One region of the Rhodococcus sp. W8901 genome, then DNA from elsewhere that is predicted to be linked to it. Evidence: riboswitches for the same ligand, from Rfam matches in the RefSeq annotation. Region 1 holds a riboswitch; the other holds the start of a gene.
The links. A riboswitch is a leader RNA that binds a small molecule or an ion and turns the genes downstream of it on or off. The one in region 1 is predicted to bind thiamine pyrophosphate.
Positions count from the first base shown of each region.

Region 1 (10,996 bases):
GGCGCCACCGGTTGCGGATCGCTCGGCTCGCTGAACTGGGCCGTCAACCTGCGGGCGGGTCTGCCCTCCGCTGGTACGGGCAACTCCCTGTCCACCACGAGCGCCGTCTACAACGTGGCCGACTGGGAGCTGGTCGAACCCTGATCCACCCGCATCATCTGATCCACCGCTGACCTCGTCCCGGTGCCGGCATCCCTCCGGCACCGGGACGAGTCACGTCGTGGACGTCCCAGCACTCGAGCTTCACCGCGCCCCTCACACCACCGTCCGTCGCACCCGGTCACATGGGTAGGCTCGAGGCCGTGAACTACCTGCCCCTGACGCCGACCGGCCAGACCCCGATCCGCGCCCTCACCATCGCCGGCACCGACTCCGGCGGCGGCGCGGGCATCCAGGCCGATTCGCGCACCATGGCGATGTGCGGGGTACACGCGTGCGTCGCGGTCGCCGCGGTCACGGTGCAGAACTCGGTGGGCGTCAGCGGATTTCACGAGATCCCGCCCGAGACGGTGGCCGCACAGGTGCGCTGCGTCGCCCTGGACATCGGCGTCTCCGCCGCCAAGACCGGCATGCTCGCGTCCACCGCGATCATCGAGGCCGTCGCGCAGGTGTGCACCGAGGTCGGAATCGGCCGCGACGGCTCCATCCCGCTGGTGGTGGACCCGGTGTGCGCGTCCATGCACGGCGATCCGCTGCTGCACGCCGAGGCGCTCGACGCCGTCCGCAACACCCTCATCCCCATCGCGTCGCTCGTGACACCGAATCTCGACGAGGTGCGCCTCATCACCGGCATCGAGGTGGTCGACGACGCCAGCGCCCGCCGCGCCGCCGAGGCCCTGCACGCACTCGGCGCGCAGTGGTCGATGGTCAAGGGCGGGCACCTGCGCTCGTCGACGTCGAGCACCGACCTGCTGTTCGACGGCGACACCTTCCACGAGTTCACCAGCCCGCGGATCGATACCGGCAACGACCACGGCGGCGGCGACACCCTCGCCGCGGCCGTCGCGTGCGCGCTCGCCAACGGCTACGCGATGCCCGACGCGGTCGCATTCGGCAAGGAGTGGGTCACCAAGTGCCTCGAGGCGTCGTACGACCTCGGCGCCGGGCACGGGCCGGTCTCGCCGCTGTGGCGACTGGATCCGAAAAACGCCTGATCAGCGCGAATAGTCGCGCAAAGTCATGACGAAACCGACCGCCACCACCGGCACCGCGAGGATGTAGACGGTAATCCGGAACCACGTGGGCCCGTAGTAGCTCACCGCGATCGCCGCCGCTAACGCCGCGATGATCATCAGCACCCCGTAGAAGGGTGTTCGCTGTGGATGCTCGGACTCGGCCACGTCCTCAGTGTGCGCGCCGGGTGACGGGGGCGGCAACCGTTTCCCGAACTCGTCGGAATCGTCCGGCTGCGGCGTCACCGCGGTGCGGGCGCCGGTCGCAGCACGAACACCCGCAGGTCCTCCGGCACCCCACGCTGCGGCGCCGCCAGCAGACCGCGGCGGTACCGCTTGGCCACCAGGCCCAGCTCGGCGAGCCGCTCCTCCCCGATCGCGTCGTAGGTGTTGCCGGACATCACGACGTTCCCGTTGCCGCCGAGCTCCATCATCCGGGCTGCGACATTGACGTCCACGCCGAACCAGTCCGCGCCGATGGGCTGCGGCAGCCCGGTGTGCAGGCCGACGCGCATGCGCGGGCGGTAACCGTGGTGGTCCAGCGTCGCGAGCGCCGCGCGGGCCGCGAACACCGCCTCCATCGCCTTGTCCGGATGGTCGAACACCACCATCAGCCCGTCGCCGAGCCGCTTGACCACCTGGCCGCCGCGTTCGATCATCGGCGGCTCCACCGTGGCCGCCACTTCCCGCAGCAGACCCAGGGTGGCGCCGTCACCGGCGCCCAGCGACCAGCTCGAGAACCCCACCAGATCCGTGAAGACGATCGTGACCTCGCCGTTCGCCGGACCGCCCCATGCCTTCTCGAGCATCGCCTGCAGCACCTGGAGTGCCGCCATGCTCACCTCGCGGGACGCACCCGGCCCGGTGTCGATCATGCGGGCCGCCGCCCGGGCCCCGCCCGGACCGGCCGTCGACAGCGGATCACCGAACGCGGGATCCCCGGGAAGCGCCTGCCGGATCCGCCGGACGGCATCGACCAGCTGGGGCTGCCGGTCGGCGTCACGGACCCATTTCGCGACCGAGCCCGTCACCTTGGCATGCCCACTCACGGCGCCGGAATCGGTCTCGACCGGTTCCGGTGTGGCGCCGTCTCCCTGAGGGTCGTCACTCACCCCGGCAAGAATAATCGCGGGCCGGTCATCTCGCAGAACTGCCGCGTGACGCCGCTTTCGGCGCCTACTTCCCGGCATCGGCACGGGCCGCCGTCCGCGCGTCACCGGCCGCCGGCACCCCGTTCGGACCGTCGATCGACTGTGCGTAGTGCCCGACGCCGTACCCCACGGCCTCGGCGTTGAGGGCCAGCGCCCGACGATCGACGTTCGCGAGCGTGTCCTGTGACGTGTGGTAGTTCGGGTCGAACATAGTGTCGGCCTCACCGCCCCACTTCTCGGCCTGAGCTGTGGTCTTGTTCTCGTCGGCGCCGGTGAACAACCCGCCCGCCGGGATTCCGACAGCGATGAACGGCCCGTAGTCGGAGCGGCCGTCGAAGTCGGTGCCGTCCGGCGAGATGCCCAGTTGCAGCAGGATCGCGTCGAACGTGCGCTCGATGCCCGGCGACCCCTCCGGCCCCGGGCCCTCGCCCGCCTTGTCGGAGTTGTCGCCGTCGTACGCGAGGTAGCCGGCATTGTGCGAGCCGACCATGTCGAAGTTCAAGTACATCGCGATGTCGCCGCGTGCGGCGGCGTCGAGACCGTTCACGTACGCCTCCGAGCCGAGCAGTCCGATCTCCTCACCGCCCCAGAACGCGAACCGCACCGCGTTGTCGACGTTCGGCGTCGCGCCGAGCTGCCGCGCCGTCTCGAGCAGCGCCGCGACGCCCGAACCGTTGTCGTTGACACCCGGCCCCTCCCGGACGCTGTCCAGGTGCGCCCCCACCATGACGACGTTGTCGTCGGCGCCGGTCTTCGTCTGCGCAATCACGTTGCGGGACTTGGAGGATTCGACGGTGGCGTCGATCGTCAGCGTCGCGTCGCCGCCCTGACGCAGTGCCGCCCCGTCGGCCTTGCCGATGCCACCGGCGGGGATCCGCGCGGCGTCCTTGTCGCCCAACGTGCCACCGGTCAGCGGGCCGTCCTCGTTGTTGACCACCAGGATCGCCGCCGCACCCCGATCGGCCGCCACCTGCTGCTTCTGCGCGAACGGGCACGACCCGCGATCCACCAGCGCCACCGCGCCCGTGACATCGAGACCGTCGTAGTCGGTGGCCTCACAGCCCGGGGTGTCGTCCGACGGCACCGGCACCAGCCGGGCCTGCAGTCCCCCGGGCGGGGTGGCCGGCGAGTACGTCAGCGCCTTCACCGGCACGTCCCGGCCCGACACCTGCAGTGTCTGCGTGGTCACCTGAAAGATGTCGACGTCGAATTCCGGTGTCTCCACATCGAATCCGGCCTGCTCGAGCTGCCCCACCACGTAGTCGACGCTCGCGCCGTAGCCGGGTGTGCCGGCCGCGCGGTTGCCGCCGCTCTCGGTGGCGATCAGCTCGAGCTGTTCGAGGTCGCCGATCACCGCGTCGGTGTCGATCGCTGCCGCCAGCCCGGGGCCGTCGATCGGAGAGCTCAGGTCGTCGGGATCGCTGCACCCCGACAGCATCAGCACACCGGCCAGGCCCGTCACGAACGCCGCCCTCATTCGCATGCGGCGAAGCGTAACCGCCGCGGCCGCCCCGTGCCGCCGAACGCGACGAAGGTCCCGCACCGGTATCGGTGCGGGACCCTCGTCGTAGGCGGGAACGGTCAGGCGTCGCGCTTGTTCACCAGGAACAGGGCCGCGCCGAACACGATCGCGACGAATGCCGCGAAGTAGAGCAGCGAACCCCACGGACCCCAGTGGAAGTCAACGCTGCCACCGTTTCCGAGGAAGTGGTTCATGTTGTTGAACGGGCCGAACTCGCTGATGTACTTGCCCACCTTGGGAATCAGCGTCGCCATACTCTCGATCACCAGCGGCCACAGCAGTAGCAGCGAGATCGCGCCCGCCGACTGGCGGATCAGCGTTCCAACGCCCACCGCGAGCACCGAGACCAGCGCGAAGTAGATCGGCACCCCGAACAGTTCGCGAGCATTGTCGCCCTCACTGATCGACAAGCTCACGCCGGAGGTGGCCTGCCCTAGATAGAAGGACGCCAGCGCGATGACCAGGCCCAGCACCGCCGCGAACCCCGCCAGCAGGAGCGCCTTGCCGGCGATCACCTGCGTCCGGTTCGGGATCGCCTGGAACGTGGTGCGGATGACGCCGAAGCGGTACTCGGTGGTGACGGCGAGGGCCGCCATGATCATCACCAGCATCGAACCGAACTGGACGGCTCCGACCTGGGTGGCGGAGGCGGTGAACTCGCCGAACGGGTTGTCGCCCGAGTCGGTGGACGACTTGTACCCGACACCGACCAACGCAGCGAAACCGATGCTGGCGGCGACAGCGATGAGGCTGCACCACATCGGCGACTTCGTGGTCGTCAGCTTGATGCGTTCTGCATTCAACACGCTCATCGGAGCGCACCTCCCATGTTCTGCGCAGCGCCGGCGGGCTGTCCGGCGACCTGAGCGTGGTACTGCACGTCGTCACCGGTGAGCTTCATGAACGCGTCCTCGAGCGAGCCCTGCTGAGACGACAGCTCGTGCAGGACGATTCCGTTGGAGCCGGCGAGCACACCGATGTCGTCGGTCGCGACGCCCGACACCAGCAGTGCCGGCTGGTGATCGAGACCGGCGTCCTCGCGGACCGCGAACCCCTGCGCGGTGAGCAGACTGCGCAGCGCGTCGAGCTGCGGGCTGCGCACCCGAACCGACGCATCCGACGAGCGGTCGACGAAGTCCCGGACGCTGGTGTCCGCGATCAGCCGTCCGCGGCCGATCACCACCAGATGCTCTGCGGTGAGCGACATCTCGGACAGCAGATGGCTCGACACCAGAACGGTGCGCCCCTCCGCCGCGAGGCTCTGCATGAACTTGCGGATCCACACGATGCCCTCGGGGTCGAGACCGTTGACCGGCTCGTCGAACAGCAGCACCTTCGGGTCGCCCAGCAGCGCGCCGGCCAGGCCGAGCCGCTGCGACATGCCGAGCGAGAATCCGCCGGCCTTCTTGTTCGCGACCTCGCTCAGGCCCACCAGGCGCAGCACCTCGTCGACGCGCGACGCGGGCAGCGAGTTGGCCGCCGCCATCCACTGCAGGTGTGCCTTGGCCGACCGGTTGGGGTGCACCCACTTTGCGTCGAGCAGCGCGCCGACGGTGCGCAGCGGCTGCTTCAGCTGGTGGTACGGCACCCCCTCGATCAGTGCGGTGCCCGACGTCGGCTTGTCGAGGCCCAGGATCATCCGCATGGTCGTCGACTTACCGGCACCGTTCGGGCCGAGGAAGCCGGTGACGATGCCCGGCTTCACGGAGAACGTGAGATCGTCCACCGCTTTCGTCGACCCGTAGGTCTTCGTCAGTCCCCTCACTTCAATCATGGGGACCACAATGCCCGATGAGGGGACCTCCGCGCATCGGTCGCAGGTCTACATCCGTGTCATACCCAGGGATGACACGAACCCTGAGACAGAGTCGGGGACTACCCGGATCAGGCCCGGACGGCGCCGTCCGGCATCGTCACGTCGGTGAGATCTGCGCCACTCACGTCGGCCGTGGCGAGCACCGCGCCGGTCAGATCCGCGTGCGCGAGGTACGCGCCCGCCAATCTGGCGCCCGTCAGGTCGGCGTCCTCGAGGTGCGCCCCGGTCATGTACGCGCCCGAGAGGTCCGCCCCGGCGAGGATCGCGTGCGCCAGGTACGTCGATGTGAGGAACGAGAGCGTCAGCACCGCACCCGACAGGTTGGCGTTCGTCAGATACGCCTTGCTGAAGTCGGCGTCCGCCGCGACGGCGCCGGCGAGATTGGCTCCCGTCAGGTTGGCGCCGCCGAGTTCCGCGGACGTGAGGTCCGCTCCCGACAGGTCGATACCCGCCATGTTGGCGCCCGTCAGGTTGGCACCGGCGAGGTCGGCACCCGACAGATCCATCCCGTGAAGATCCGGAGCGTCGGGCATTTTGTCACGTCGGGCGTTCCACGCCACGACATCCGAACGGAGGAGTTGAAGAAGATCTGCATTCAGCGTCGACATGGCATGTCCTATCCCGGCACTGGAACCAACGGAGCAGTCGCTGCCGAGCCTATGTCGCCCGCGCGCGTTCGGCCAGGTATTTCGACCAATCCGTGATCCGCGTGTCTCCCTACATCGGCGACGACGCCTGCGCCCAGAACCGCTTCGGAATGCGGCCGGCATGCCGGGCCTCGTAGCCGGCGGTGACCGCGCCGCGCATCGCCGACGCCATCAGCGCCGGGTCCTTCGCGCGCGTGACGGCCGTTGCGAGCAGCACCGCGTCACAGCCCAGCTCCATCGCGAGCACCGCGTCGCTCGCGGTGCCGATGCCGGCGTCCAGGATCACCGGCACGTTCGCGGCATCGACGATCATCTCGATGTTGTGCGGGTTCGAGATGCCCAGACCGGTGCCGATCGGCGAGCCCAGTGGCATCACCGCGGCACAGCCCACGTCCTCGAGGCGCTTCGCGAGCACCGGGTCGTCCGTGGTGTACGGCAGCACCGTGAATCCATCGTCCACCAATTGCTCTGCGGCGCTGACCAACTCGATAGCGTCGGGCAGCAGTGTGCGCTCGTCGGCGATCACCTCGAGCTTCACCCAATCGGTCTCGAGCGCCTCGCGCGCGAGCTGCGCGGTGAGCACGGCCTCGGCCGCGCCGCGGCAGCCGGCGGTGTTCGGAAGTAGCGCGATGTCGAGGCGGCGCAGCAGGTCGAGGACCCCGGTGCCGCCCGCGGCATCGACGCGGCGCATCGCGACGGTGGTCAGTTCCGTGCCCGACGCCACCAACGCCTCCTCGAGCACCGCGAGGTTCGCGGCGCCGCCGGTGCCCATGATCAGGCGGGAGCCGAACGTGCGGTCGGCGATCGTCAGCTTGCCCATCTCAGCCACCCTGCACCGCCGTGAGGATCTCGATCTCCCAGCCGCGACCCACCGACTCGGTCCACCGGCCGCGCGGGAACACCGCACCGTCCACCGCGACCGCGATGCCGCGCTGCGGCAGTTCCAGCCGGTCCAACAACTCGGCCACCGTCAGCGGCCCGTCGAATTCGTGGTCCTCACCGTTGACGGTGATACCGATCAACTCACTCATCCAAACCTCACTCATGCCCGCTCATACGTCTGCTGTGAAAATCGTTCGGCGGCGGCACTTTCCGCCTCCGCCAGGGGGTTGCCGTCGAGAATCGCGACAGTCGCGTCCGCGGTGACCGGGGTCATCAGGATTCCGTTGCGCCCGTGCCCGGTCGCGAGCACCACCCGATCCGAGACGCGGCCGATGATCGGCATGTTGTCCGGACTCATCGGGCGCAGACCGGCTTTCGCCTCGTACAGCTCGTACTCGCCGATCGCGGGCATCAGTGCCTCCGCATCGGCGATGAGGTCCCGCACCCCGGCGACGGTGACCTGGGTGTCGTGGCCCGACTCGTACTGCGTCGCACCGACGACGATGCCGTCGGCGCGCGGCACCAGGTACGACGGCCGGCCGTGCACACTGCCGCGGATAGTGCGCCGGGGCGCCGGCGTCACGCCCGGCCGGGCCCGAAGGCGCAGGATCTCGCCCTTCACCGGACGCACAGGCAGATCCGGCCACAGCTGCGCCGAGTTCGATCCCGCCGACAGCACCACCTGATCGGTGGTGAGCGTTTCCAGGTCGGTCACCGACTGCTCGATCAGCTCCACACCGGCCGCGACGGCGGCCGTCCGCAGCGCCTGCACCAGTAGCCGGTTGTCGACGGCCAACTCGGTGGGCGCCTGCAGCGCCAGGCGGATGCCGCGGCCCAGCGACGGCTCCAACTCCCGGATCTGCGCGCGGTTCAAGATCTTCAGCTCGTGCCCCTGCGTTGCCACCCACTCGGCGATGGTGTGCAGGTCCGCGGCGTCGGCGGCGTCCAGCGCGACGGTCAGCGAGTCGTCGGACGTGAACAGTGTCACCCCCGCGACGGCTTCCAGTTCGGCGCCGAATTCCGGCCACCGCTGCAGCGACGACGCCCCCAGCGCCAGCGCCTTCTCCTCACCGGGCCAGCCCTCCGACAGCGGGGCCAGCATGCCGCCGGCCACCCACGACGCACCGCTTCCCGGTGCCGGGTCGTGCAGCTTCACCGTCCAGCCGCGCTGCGCCGCACGCCAGGCGATCGACAGGCCGATGACACCGCCACCCACGACGGAAACCGATCGGGTCAACTTTTCTCCACCTCACTCCCTGCGCCGGCATGATCCGGGTCAGGTATGACGGTCGGGGCCGGCAGGCCCCCTCTCAGCCCCGCGCACAGTCTGCGCTCCTGGGACTCCCGTGTTGATTCGTCCGCATTAGAGACTACCGTTCCAGGTGTGCATGCCTCCCAGTCCGTCAAGCGCCTGACGCCCCGCGAGCGACTCGCAGACGCGCGCCTCTATCTCTGCACCGACGCCCGCCGCGACAAGGGCGATCTGGCCCACTTCGTCGAAGCGGCACTCGCCGGCGGCGTCGACATCGTCCAGCTCCGCGACAAGGGCTCGGCGGGCGAACGCGAACTCGGGCCGATGGAGGTCAAGGAGGAGCTGGCCGCGCTCGCGGTGATCGGTGCCGCGGCCCGCCGGCACGGCGCGCTGCTCGCCGTCAACGACCGCGCCGACCTCGCGCTCGCCGCGGGCGCCGACGTCCTGCACCTGGGCCAGAACGACCTGCCGGTACACTACGCGCGCCGGATCGTCGGCCCCGACGTCGTGATCGGACGCTCCACCAACAACCGCGCGCAGGCCAGCCTCGCCGCGATCGAAGAGGACGTCGACTACTTCTGCACCGGGCCGGTGTGGGCCACCCCCACCAAGCCGGGCCGGACGGCGTCCGGCATCGAACTGGTCCGCAGCACGGCCGACGCCGCTCCGACGCGGCCGTGGTTCGCCATCGGCGGCGTCGACCAGGAGCGGCTGCCGCAGATCCTCGAAGCCGGCGCCACCCGGATCGTCGTCGTGCGCGCCATCACTGCCGCCGACGACCCGGAGGCCGCCGCGCGGGCGCTGTCCGACGCGCTGCGCGGCTGACCACCGCTCGGCGCCTCGGTCAGCAGGTTCCGGAGACGGCGCCGTCGACCGAGTCCTCGATCATTGCGCGGCTCGCCTCGGGCATGTCCTCCCAGGTGGCGGTACTCGGGTCGAGCGGCGGCGCGCCCACCGCTTCGGCCTGCATGTTGTAGGAGGCGACCCAGACGGCCGAGTTCGCCTTCAGCTGATCGAGGAACGCCTGCCCCTGGGCCGCACGGTCGAACGACTCGCCAGTCCCCTTCGCCTGGGCCTCGGAACTGTCGAGGAAGGCGGTCACCTGGCTGCACATCTCCTTGACCGCGGCGTCGAGCGCGGCAGAGTCGTCCTGAGCGGCCGTCCCCTGCACGGAGGTGGTCGCCGACGGGCCGGACGCGGAGGTCTCCTCGCTGTCACTGCAACCCGTCAGGAGCAGCAGTGCGGCGGGGACGAGGGCGATCACATGTCGAATACGCATGCCCGACATGGTGACACTATGTCCGGTTCGCATCGGCGGCCGGTACCTGGTCGTGCACTCCGTCGGGTGTGCATCGGGCCGCGACAATGCCGGCCCCGATCAACACTCCGACGTAGAGGAGGATGTAGATGTTCATCAGGACGTCGGCGACGGTCCACCACGGCGGGAACAGGAACAGCCCCACCACCACGACGTACTCGTCCCACCGGTAGGGCCAGGCCCCGGTCGCGACCGCGATCACGAGCGCCGCGAGCCACCACCACCAGTTCGTCAGTGCCCGGTGCACGATGTAGACGAGCAGCGGCACGAACCACACCCAGTGGTGGCTCCACGAGAAGGGCGAGACTGCCGCGGCGCTCAGCCCTGCGACCGTGACCGCGAGGAGATGCTCGCCGCCGCGGTGCAGACGCAGCACGATCCACATGCTGACCACCACGACGATCGCCGCGAGCACCACCCACAGCACCGTCGGCGCGGGCTTCCCGGTCAGGTGCGCGATCACGCCGCGGATCGACTGGTTCGACGGGTGCTCGTCCTGCGCGATGCGGGTGGACTCGAAGAACGTCTTGGTCCAGTACTGCCACGAATCGTTCGGGAGCACCAGCCAACTCGCGCCGATGGTGGCCGCGATGGTCCCCACGGCCACGGCCGCGGCCCGCCACTGCCTCAGCACCAGGTAGTAGAGGACGAAGTACGCCGGCGTCAGCTTGATCCCGGCGGCGATACCGACACCGACACCCTTGAGCTTGCTGTTCTCGCCGCGCGAGACGTCCCACAGCACCAACGCCATCAGGACCAGGTTGATCTGGCCGTAGAACAGCGTCGTGCGAACTGGTTCGAGGAACGTACACGCCACCGCCAGCAGCGCCGAGACACCCACCAGGTACGGCGTGATCCGATACCCGAGCATCCGCCAGCACAGCGCGACGATGGCAACCAGCAGGACTAGGTTGGCCCCCATCCAGATGTACTTGTCGATCCCGCCCGGCAACAGTCCGAACGGGATGAACATCAGCGTCGAGAACGGCGTGTACGTGTAGAGCAGGCCGTGGATCACCGGTTCGGTGTAGAGCGGCAGATCCTCCATGACGTGCCGCGCGCCGTCGCGGTAGACGTCCAGGTCGGCTCCGCCGGCGAAGATTCCGATCGTCGGCATCCACGGACGCACGGTCGTGAACACCAACACCACCGACGCGATCGCCCACAGGACGAGCACCGCGAGATGGCCCCGCCGACGCGGTAGTTCACCTGCCTCGGGCCCCATTCTCCGCAACA
Region 1 covers NZ_CP054690.1:4,731,179-4,742,174, forward strand. Annotated here, with positions in the region: gene thiD (bifunctional hydroxymethylpyrimidine kinase/phosphomethylpyrimidine kinase) at 303-1,154, shown strand; gene HUN07_RS22160 (hypothetical protein) at 1,155-1,340, opposite strand; gene HUN07_RS22165 (adenylate/guanylate cyclase domain-containing protein) at 1,415-2,284, opposite strand; gene HUN07_RS22170 (M20/M25/M40 family metallo-hydrolase) at 2,349-3,806, opposite strand; gene HUN07_RS22175 (ABC transporter permease) at 3,905-4,657, opposite strand; gene HUN07_RS22180 (ABC transporter ATP-binding protein) at 4,654-5,619, opposite strand; gene HUN07_RS22185 (pentapeptide repeat-containing protein) at 5,730-6,194, opposite strand; gene HUN07_RS22190 (thiazole synthase) at 6,379-7,128, opposite strand; gene thiS (sulfur carrier protein ThiS) at 7,130-7,339, opposite strand; gene thiO (glycine oxidase ThiO) at 7,351-8,427, opposite strand; TPP riboswitch at 8,427-8,548, opposite strand; gene thiE (thiamine phosphate synthase) at 8,575-9,267, shown strand; gene HUN07_RS22210 (hypothetical protein) at 9,287-9,721, opposite strand; gene HUN07_RS22215 (glycosyltransferase 87 family protein) at 9,738-10,985, opposite strand.

Region 2 (10,996 bases), 2.8 Mb from region 1:
TGCGGGTGCCCGCGTCCAACGTCGTCGGCGACCTACACGGTGGCTGGCCGTTGATCACCAATCAGCTCAACCACGAGCGAGTGGCGCTGACATCGGCCGCTCCCCTTCAGGAGTCGCTGCGCCAGGTATTGGAGTGGGCACGCCACACCAAACGTGCCGACGGCTCGCGGGTGATCGATGCGGAGTGGGCACAACTGCATCTGGCGCGTGTTCACGCACACGTCGAGTACCTCAAGCTTCGCAACTGGCGAATCGCATGGGCAGCCGACTCTGGCGAACTCGGACCCGCGGAGGCCTCGGCGACAAAGATATTCGGTACAGAACTCGCAACCGAGGCATACCGGCTACTCATGGAGGTACTGGGCGACTCCGCGATCGTGCGGACGAACTCCCCTGCGGCGTTGCTGCGTGGCCGGATCGAACGGTTCCACCGCTCGTCGCTCATCCTGACTTTCGGCGGCGGCACGAATGAAGTCCAGCGCGACATCATCGCCAAAGCTGCGCTCGGACTCCCCATCACTCGCTGACCTACTCGAGGAGTGTGATATCCATGGACTTCAGTCTCACCGAAGCGCAGAACGACCTGTCGCGTCTGACTCGTGACCTGCTGACGAGTTCGGCCACCACAAGTGCCGTCGACCGCAACAGTTTCGACCGGCCACTGTGGCAGGCGATGATGCGGGCCGGGTTGCTCGATGCAGCACTACCCGCTCCGGTCGGTGGTGGATTCGGGCTGCTAGAACAGTGCTCGATACTGATCGAGATCGGCCGGGCGGTCGCTGCGGTTCCATACTTGTCCAGCGTCGCGGTCGCGGCGTCCGCAATCGCACAGTTCGGTGACAGCGCCCAAGTCCAGCGGTGGGTAGGCGCGGTCGCGGACGGCAGCGTGGTCATCGCGCCGGCATTGGCCACCGAGGATGACAGGTTCGTCGCCGAGAAGAAGGCTGCCGGCTGGTGTCTGAGAGGATCACGAAGCGTTGTTCCTTCAGGTTCATTCGCCGATGCCTTTCTGGTTGAGGCAACCACCGAAGACGGCTCGATGTTGGTGGTCGTCGATCACGACATCGACGGAGTCCGGGTCAGCGCGCAGCACGTGGTCGACGGCACCGATGCCGCCCTGCTCGAAATGGAGGATGTGACTGTCGACCACACGGCTGTCATCGGTACACCGGGCGACGGCGGCGCACAGTGGGCACACCGACGCGCGACCATCGCCACATGCGCCTACCAGCTCGGTGTCGTCGAACAGGCACTGGAGCTGACGAGCGACTACGCCTGTACCCGAAAGCAGTTCGACAAGCCGATCGGCTCGTTCCAGGCCGTCCGGCAGAGGCTGGCGGATGCCTACATCGATGTCGAGGCGATTCGGATGACACTGTGGCAGGCAGCGTGGCGCGAATCCGAGGAGTTGTCCGCAGACGCCGAAATCGCCGCTGCCAAGTTCTGGGCTGCGGAGGCTGGCCATCGCCTCGCTCACACTGTGGTTCACGTGCACGCGAGCATCGGGATCTTTCTCGACTACCCAGTTCATCGGTACTTCGTCGCGGCCAAGCGGGCGGAGTTCGCACTCGGGGGCGCAACATCGCAGCTGCGCAAGCTCGGCAGGATGCTCGCGCAGCCGACGAGTTCGTAGCCCGGGCGACCCCGGCCTGCTTCCTGTCGGACGTCGAACCAGACCACCGCTGATCCGCTCCCACCCACTACGATCGCGACGTGGACACTCCCCTGCCGCCCTGCCCCAACTGCTCGTGTGAGTACACCTACGAGATGGGCGCCCTCCTGATCTGCCCGGAGTGCGCACACGAATGGACCCCCTCCGACGGTGGATCGGACGACGTCGCGGACGGGGTTGTCCGGGACTCCGTCGGCAACGTCCTCGCCGACGGTGACACCGTCACGGTGATCAAGAGCCTCAAGGTCAAGGGCAGCCCCACCGGTATCAAGGCCGGCACGAAGGTCCGCAACATCCGACTGGTCCAGGGCGTCGGCGACCACGACATCGACTGCAAGGTCGACGGGATCGGCCCCATGCAGCTCAAGTCGAGCGTCGTCAAGAAGGCGTGACCCAGCCCGACTAGCTGAACCCCATCACCTCGTCACCCCACGCGATGCGCATCGCGTGGTCGGGATCCGCCACCAGGCTGTCGTGGCTGTCGATCAGCAGGGTGGATCGGGTCTCCTCGATGTACGGCGCCCAGTGCTTGGAACCGTCGAGGGCCGCCGGCACCGCGTGGCGCGCGAAGGCCAACCAGCGTCGCTGCACCCGCCCCGCCACCTCGAGCGCCGTCTTGCGGCCGCCGAGCCAGAAGGTCGGGTCCGGGTTGAGTGTCCCGAAATTGCCGAACACGTAGGGCAATTCGGTGGCGTGCCCGGCGCCCACGCGGGCCGCCTTGAGCATCGGAGCGGCGTGATCGAACCGGTAGACCCACGTGGGCGAGTGGCGGCTGTGCGCGTCGGCGACCCACAGCGCGGGCATCCGGAACGCCGCGTCCCGTGAGATTGCCAGGGCGCCCCGCGGTTTCGCGCCGTCCGGGTAGGCGGCGACGATCTCGGCGAGCCGCAGCGCCGACAGGCCCGGATTGTCCTGCGCGAGTCCGGCGAACATCTGCTGGACCGCCTCGGCGCTGACCGGCAGCAGCGGTGAGCGCATGAACTTGAAGATCGACGCCTCGTCCTTGTTGGAGCCGATGATGAGCGGGATCCGGTGCGAGTACCCCTTCTGGAAGGCGGCGACCGGGTAGTGCGGGACCAGGTCGCGGTCCACGACCGGCGCCATCGCCAGCGTGCCCGGCACCTTCGTCGGCACCTCGTTGACGAGGAGGTCGCCCGCCTTCACCAAGCGTTCGAACGGCATGTCGCAGAGCTCGGCGACCCGTTCCGCCGGCAGATCGAGGATCTCGAGGAACCGTGCCGCGACGGACGCGGCCCGCTCCGCGCCGTACACCGACGTCGACGGCGGGCTCTGCGCGATCGCGCGGTGGAACAGGCCTTCCGCGCGGGGCACCGTCATCAGTGTCGTGATCGAACCGCCACCGGAGGACTCGCCGAACAACGTCACCTCACCGGGGTCACCCCCGAAGGCCTGGATGTTGTCGCGCACCCACTCGAGGGCAGCAATCTGGTCGCGGAGACCCAGGTTCGACTCGAACGTCCGCTCGGGAGTGGTGAACGACGACAGATCCAGGAAGCCGAGAGTGCCCAACCGGTAGTTGAAGGTCACCAGGACGACGTCGCCACGCTCGGCGAGCAGGCGGCCGTCGTAGATGGGCTGGGCCGACGACCCCAGGCAGTACGCGCCGCCGTGGATCCACACCATCACCGGCCGCGGCGTCCCATCCGGCCGCGGCGCCCACACGTTGACGGTCAGGCAGTCCTCGTCGATCCGCAGGTCCGGGTCGATCGGCACCGACGTGTCGTGGCCCTGCGGCGCCATGGGACCGAACACCCTGCCGTCGCGGATCTCGGTCCACGGCTGCGGCGCACTCGGGCGCCGGAAGCGGCGCTCACCGGTCGGCGGCGCCGAATACGGAATCCCCTTCCACGAGAAAACCGAGCCGTCGGCATATCCGCGTATCGGACCGAGCGGCGTCTCCACCACGAGTGTGTCGGGTGCCTGTGTCTCGACGATCTCCACGGCTTCCATCACGCGGCCCTCCTCACCTTCGACCGCCAGCCGACCGAGGCTGACAGCCGACTGCCAACGTACCAATCCGGCGGTGCTAAGGTCGGCTCGTTCATTGACACGGGGTGCTCCGCACGGGCGGGGCTGAGATCACACCCGGGAACCTGCATCAGGTAATGCTGACGAAGGGATGTCACGGCGATGACCACGCCTGTCCACGACAAATCTGTCCACACCAGCGACGACGCCGCACCGGCCGACGCGCGCTTCACCGATCACCTGTGGGATCGCACCGCGGTCCTGCGCGGCGCGATCGACGACATGGAGTTCCTGCGTCGTCTCGGCGACGGCACACTGCCGCTCGACGTGTTCCGCACGTACGTCGAACAGGACGCTCTCTACCTGGCCGAGTACGCGAAGGCACTCGCGCTGCTCGCCGCCAAGTCCCCCGATCCGCACACCGCGGCGTTCTGGGCCACATCGGCGTCGACGGCCGCGGTGGTCGAGACCGAACTCCACGAGAGCCTGCTCGCCGGCGGCGTCCTGCCCGCGAGCGACTCCACGCCGGAACACTCGCAGGCCTGCCTCGGGTATGTGTCGTACCTGACGGCCACCGCCGCCACCGAGTCGTATGCCGTGGCCGCCGCCGCGGTGTTGCCGTGCTTCTGGATCTACGGCGAGGTGGGCCGCAAGCTCGCCGCGAGCGCCGCGGAGGTGCTGGCGGCGGACCCGTCGCATCCGTACGCCCAGTGGGTCACCACGTACGACGCCCCCGAGTTCCAGGAGTCCGTCGAGACCGCGCGCCGACTGGTCGACGTCGCGGCAGCGGCAACGACGTCCGCGCAGCGGGAGGCGATGGCGCGCGCGTTCGTGATCGCCACGCGCTACGAGTTCATGTTCTGGGACACCGCCCTGAACCCGCAGCCCTGGCCCGCGTCGTGACGTCGATGTCCCGGCTGCGCAGGGTCCTCGCGACGTCCGCGATCGTCGCGTCGGCACTGAGCGTCCTCACCGGGTGCGGCAGCGACGACTCCGGAGACACCATCCGCTTCGCCCTCGACTGGACACCGAACACCAACCACACCGGGTTGTACGTCGCGTTGCAGGAGGGGTTCTTCGCGGACGCGGGACTCGACGTCCAGGTGCTGCCGTACAACAACACGTCCCCCGACACGCTCGTCGACTCGGGCAACGCCGAATTCGGTTCCAGCTTCCAGGATTCTGCGACGTTCTCGCGTGCCGCGGGCGCGCAGACCGTCTCCGTGCTGGCGCCGTTGCAGCACTGGGCGACGGGCATCGGCGTGAAGGCGGACCGCGCCGATCTCGCCGGCCCGAAGGACCTCGACGGGAAGACCTACGCCGGGTTCGGCGACCCCGGCGAACGCGAGATCCTCCGTCAGGTCATTCGAAACGACGGCGGAACAGGTGATTTCGAGACGGTCGTGCTGGGAACATCGGCGTACGAGGCGGTGTACGGCGGGCAGGCCGACTTCACGGTGTCGTACTTCGCGTGGGAGGGCGTCGAGGCCGCCCGCCGCGGCACCCCGATGCGCTACTTCCACTACACCGACTACGGCTTCCCGGACGCGTACGCGATCGTGGTGAACGGGAACGAGGAGTGGCTGGCCGCACATCCCGAGCAGGCCCGCAAGTTCGTGCAGGCGCTGCAGCGCGGCTACCAGGTGGCCGCCGACGATCCGGACCGTGGCGCCAAGGCACTGATCGCCGCGAATCCGGGCGTGTTCAGCGACGAGGAGTTGGTGTTCGAGAGCCAGCGGATGCTGGCCGCCAACTACATGAAGGACGCATCGGGGCGCGTCGGCACGCAGACGCTCGAGCAGTGGTCGGGGTACTCCCGCTTCCTGTTCGAGCACGGTCTGCTCGCAGGCCCCGACGGCAAGCCACTCACCACCGAGCCGGACTGGTCGACGTACTTCACCGATGAGTACCTCGCAGCGCCGTAAGCGCGGAGCGCTCGATGGGCGCCGTCACGGAGCGCACACGATGTACGGTGCGGTGCGCCGGCTACTGCCGGCGATCGTCGTGGTGATCGCGCTCGTCGCGGCATGGCAGGCCTATGTCGCGGCGAGCGGGATCCGCCCGCAGGTGCTGCCGTCACCGGCGCGGGTCCTCGAACAGGGCTGGGCGCACCGCGACGACATCGCCGTCCACGCGTGGTCCACGCTGCAGGTGACGCTCGTCGGGTTCGCGGTGTCCCTCGCGGTGGCGTGGGCGCTCGCGATCGTCGTCGACTTCTCGCCGTGGCTGCGCAGGGCTTTCGTTCCCCTGTTCGTGATCTCGCAGACCCTCCCGATCATCGCGATCGCGCCTCTGATGATCATCTGGTTCGGGTTCGGCCTGCTGCCGAAGATCCTGGTGATCGCGCTGGCCACGTTCTTTCCCATGGCGATCGGGTTGATCGAGGGGTTCGCCTCGACCGACCGGGAGGCCGGTGCGCTGCTGCGCAGCATGGGTGCCTCCCGGTGGCAGCAGTTCCGCTACGTGCGGCTACCGTCCGCCCTCCCCCGGTTCTTCACGGCGCTGCGCATCGGCGTCACCTACGCCGTGGTGGGTGCGGTGTTCGCCGAATACGTCGGCGCCACTTCCGGTCTGGGCATCTACATGAGCATCCAGAAGAACTCGTTCCGCACCGACCTGGTGCTCGCCGCCGTCCTGGTGACGGCGGCGATCAGCGTCGCGCTGTACCTGTGCACGTTCGCGATCGAACGTGTCGTGGCGCCGTGGATCGCACAGCCGAGCTGGTCCCAGGAGTCGCGTCGTGGCTGAGCGGCCGATCGTCGAACTGTCGGACGTCACCAAGTCGTTCGGCACACGCCGCGTCCTCGACGGCATCGAGTTCGCGGTCCGTCCCGGCGAATTCGTGTCGGTGATCGGTCCCAGCGGGTGCGGCAAGAGCACCGTGTTCTCGATCGTCGCGGGCCTCGAGCCCCCGGACTCCGGGACCGTGGCAGCGCCGACGTGCGCCCACATGCCGCAGAGGGATCTGCTGTTCCCGTGGCGCTCGGTGATCGACAACACCACCCTGGGCCTCGAGGTCCAGCGGATGCCCCGGAAGCAGGCGCGGGCGCGCGCGGCCGAGCTGTTCCCCGTGTTCGGCCTGGCCGGGTTCGAGGATGCGCGCCCGCACCAACTGTCGGGCGGCATGCGCCAGCGGGCCGCGTTGCTGCGGACCGTGGTCCAGGACCGCGAGGTGCTGCTCCTCGACGAGCCGTTCGGCGCCCTCGACTCCCTCACCCGCACCGAGATGCAGACGTGGCTGCAGGACGTCTGGCAGCGCTATCGCTGGACGGTGCTGATGATCACCCACGACATCCGCGAGGCGGTGTTCCTGTCCGACCGGGTGATCGTGCTCTCGGCCCGGCCCGCGACGGTCCGCCGCGAGGTCGTCGTCGATCTGCCGCGGCCCCGGGAACTGTCGGTGATGACGTCGCCCGAGTTCGCCGCGATCGAGCACGACCTCATCGAGATCCTGCACGAAGAGTCCCGCCGGGCGCTGGCGGAACAGGAGACCGCCGACTGAGCGCAGTACCGGCCGGTCTCCACGTCGCGATCCCGAAAGTTACTACCGCCCAAGCCAACCGGTCGGTTGAGACCCGATAGAGACGAACAACGGATAACACTCGACGGATCGAGACATCCTCGTTATCCTTCTGTTACGGCGTTACCGGAGAGGCCATTCGGCACCAGCGCCACCACCACGTAGAGATACCGGGCCGGTCGACGCTCGGAGTCTGCTCCGAGCCTGCTCCGAGCCTGCTCCGCGCCCTCCGACACCCGACCGAAGGCGCGTTCTTCGCTGCCTCACCAGTACCCGACCTCGTCTCCGGATGGTCATCCGACAGGAAGAGAAGATGACGAAACGAGTCCTGCTGGCCACGCTCGCCGCATTCGCCGCCCTGGTGCCGGCACTGGCCCTCGCCCCTGCCGCATCGGCGGCAACGGGAACGATCTCCAACGGCATCGCCTGGACGGCGAAGCCCGATGCCGGCCCGTCGAACCCGCTGCAGAACCAGGAGTACTGCACCCTCGGAGTCGTCGGCACCGACAGTCTCGGCAACAAGATCGCGATCTCCGCGGGGCACTGCGTCTCCGCGGTCGCGGGCGGAGCAACTGAATTTCCGGACGGTGCAACGGTTTACCGGTTCCTGTCGACCGGGACCGGAGATCCGATCGGAACCATCGCATACCGTGATCCGAGCATCGACTTCGTGGTGATCAAGCTCAACCCGGACGCGGTCCTGTCCTCGAACGGACCAGAGGTGCGGATCGACAGCATCGGGCCGTCCAATCCGGACGGCGAGCTGTGCAAGGCCGGAGTACGGACCGGCGTCACCTGTGGACCGATCTACGGACAGGCCGCGTCCCGGATCAACTCGTTCGTCACCGCCAACGGCGGAGACTCCGGCGGCCCCGCGTTCGTCAACGACACGCAGCTGGTGGGGATGACCCGGGGGCCGTTCGAGTTCGTGGACTTCTCCGCGGTGCTCGACGGCATCGCCACGCAGTCCAACCCGGTCGGCAAGGGGTTCGCGGTCACGAACAACTAGCCTTTCGCGAGAACTACTGCGCCCCCGCTGCCGGTGAACCGGCAGCGGGGGCGCAGTAGTAGCTGGACCGACTACTTACCGGCCATGTCCATCGCCGCGAGATGGCTGAACAGCATGCTGGTGCCGATCGGGTTGCCGCCGCCGGGGTAGACGGTGCCGCTCGGCGCCGCCATCGTGTTGCCCGCCGCGTACAGGCCCGCGATGGGCTTGCCCGACGTGTCGAGCACCCGCGCCGCGGTGTCGGTGCGCAGGCCGCCCTTGGTGCCGAGGTCGGAGATGCCGAACGCGGCCGCGTGGAACGGACCCTGCTCGATCGTGACGAGTGGCGGCTCACCACCGGAGAACGCGCGATCGTAGGCCTCGTCGCCGCGACCGAAGTCGGGATCGACGCCGGTGCCGACGAACGAGTTGAACCGCTCGACGGTCGCGACCAGGTTCTCGGCCGGGACACCGATCTTCGCCGCCAGCTCCTCGAGGGTGTCGGCGGTGTGCCACAGACCGGCGTCGACGTACTTCTCCGTCTCGACCATCGAGACGTTGGTGGCGTTCACCGGAGGACGCTCGCCGTCCTTGTCGTCGTAGATCATCCAGTACGGCAGCGTGGCCTGACCGGCCTCCATCTGGGCGATGATGTCGCGGCCGATGCGGTCGTATGCCGCCGACTCGTTGACGAACCGCTGGCCGTCCTGGTTGACGAAGATGCCGGCGGTGAACCACAGCGCGAACGCCGACCGCCCGTCCGGATGCGTCATGCCGGGCGACCACCACGCCTCGCCCATCAGGTCGGTATCCGCGCCGACCGCGATGCCGGCCTGGTGTGCCTTACCGAGGTTGCCCCACGGCCCCATCGTGTCGCGGGCCTCACCGGGAACGCCGTACTTCTGGCGCATCTCGTCGTTGCCCTCGAAGCCACCGGCCGCGAGCAGAACGCCCTTGCGGGCGTGGATCGCGACCCGCTCGCCGTCCCGCTCGACGATGCCGCCGACCACGGCGCCGTCCTCGACCACCAGCTCGACGAGCGCGGTGTTCAGGTGCAGCTTCGCGTTCGGGTACTTCTCCATCGCCTTGAGGAAGCGGGCGATCAGGGCGCGGCCACCGATCAGGTACTCGGGCAGGGGCGCACCGAGACGGTCGAAGTCCAGCGGGCCGCGCACCAGCTCGTGCAGGTCACCGACCTCCGAGATCGGCAGCGGGCTCGGCATTGTGTGGCGCTGGCCGTCGAGGCGCGCCTTGGGCGCCTTGCCGAAGTAGTCGGGCCACGGCAGCATCTCGAACTTCAGGATCTCGTCCTGCTCGAGATACGCGATCAGCGGCGCGCCGCCGCGGACGTAGGTGTCCTGCAGCTCGCGCGGGGTGCGATCACCGACCACCGCGTGGTAGTACTCGAGCGCATCCTCGATCGTGTCGTCGGTGCCCGCGCGCTCGAGCACCGGGTTGCACGGGAACCAGACCCCGCCGCCGCCCGAGTACGCCGTGGTCCCACCGAACTTGTCGGTTGCCTCGACCAGGATCACGTCGAGGCCCTCACGGGCCGCGGTGTACGCGCCGGTGACGCCGCCGCCACCCGAGCCGACCACCAGGACATCGCATTCTTCGTTCCAGTTGACCATCGTTCAGCCTTTCCCGGCCGTGCCGGATTCTGTTTCCACTCTGTGTGTCCGGGGTGCCGTGGATCAGGCGATAATGCGGACCGGATCGGTGCCGTCCCAGGTGCGCGCCTGCTCGATCCCGTACGCGAGCATCTGGCGCATCGCGGGACTCTGGATGTACTCGAAGATGACGCCCGGCTCCCCGGGCGACTGCAGATAGGCCACGCGCGTGCCTGCGCCCTCCGCGACGAACAGCTCCTCCAGCCCCTTCCCCCGGGCCGCCGCGAGGGACGCGTCCAGGTCCTCGGTGATCCACGCGAGGTGGTGCGGACCCGCCAACGGCGAGCCGGACTCGTCGACGTACGGCGACGGGCCGGACGACGTGGGCTGGATCAACTCGATCTGCATGTCGCCCGAGTAGCCCATCGCCACGTCCATGGTCACCGCGGTCTCCGCACCCGCGTACCGGCCGTGCAGGGTCACGCCGCGAAACACGGTCCACGGACCGACGCCGACGGACCCCACCCAGTGCGCGATGCTCGCGTCGAGGTCCCCGACCACGTACCCGACCTGGACGGCGGGTTCGGCCACCACGTGACTCATTCGGACCTCCAACGACATTCGGACGGGGTGTGATCCTAGCCACGCAGAGGGGAGGTGGATCAAGCATTCGTCCCACTGAGAGGACGTTCGCGAGTTCCGGATGCAGCGGTCAGCGGCCGGAGCCGCCGCACCCCCAGCCGAGTCCGGCAAGGTCCTGGCCACGGGCGACGACGTCGTCGAGCATCTTCTCGGTGAGTTTGCCGGTGAAGGTGTTCTGCTGACTCGGGTGGTAACAGCCGATCACGTTGAGCGGCTTGCCGTCCGCCTTGTGGACGACGGCGACCTCACCGTGCCCGAATTTCGGCTTCGGCGTCGGTACCGTGCCACCCGCCCGCCGAACTGCGTTCAGTGTGGCGTCCCAGCCGAAACCGCCGAGCGCGATGACGGCGCGCACCCACGGCAGCAGTTGCGCGAGCTCGGCGTCGAGCCAGCCCGCGCAGCAGTCGCGCTCGTCGACACTGGGCTTGTTGTCGGGCGGTGCGCAGCGCACCGCCGAGATCATCCGCGCGCCGAACAGCTTCTGCCCGTCGCCCGCGTACTCGACCTCGCCCTTGCTCGCGATCCCGGCTCGGTGCAGGGCCCGGAACAACCAATCCCCCGCCTGATCGCCGGTG
Region 2 covers NZ_CP054690.1:1,932,962-1,943,957, reverse strand. Annotated here, with positions in the region: gene HUN07_RS09295 (acyl-CoA dehydrogenase family protein) at 1-527, shown strand, start outside; gene HUN07_RS09290 (acyl-CoA dehydrogenase family protein) at 551-1,633, shown strand; gene HUN07_RS09285 (zinc ribbon domain-containing protein YjdM) at 1,714-2,064, shown strand; gene HUN07_RS09280 (carboxylesterase/lipase family protein) at 2,075-3,643, opposite strand; TPP riboswitch at 3,734-3,830, shown strand; gene HUN07_RS09275 (TenA family protein) at 3,824-4,564, shown strand; gene HUN07_RS09270 (ABC transporter substrate-binding protein) at 4,561-5,586, shown strand; gene HUN07_RS09265 (ABC transporter permease) at 5,627-6,409, shown strand; gene HUN07_RS09260 (ABC transporter ATP-binding protein) at 6,402-7,163, shown strand; gene HUN07_RS09255 (hypothetical protein) at 7,495-8,190, shown strand; gene HUN07_RS09250 (FAD-binding protein) at 8,262-9,800, opposite strand; gene HUN07_RS09245 (VOC family protein) at 9,864-10,382, opposite strand; gene HUN07_RS09240 (uracil-DNA glycosylase) at 10,492-10,996, opposite strand, start outside.
Region 2: another riboswitch for thiamine pyrophosphate. It lies ahead of HUN07_RS09275 (TenA family protein); the one in region 1 lies ahead of thiO (glycine oxidase ThiO).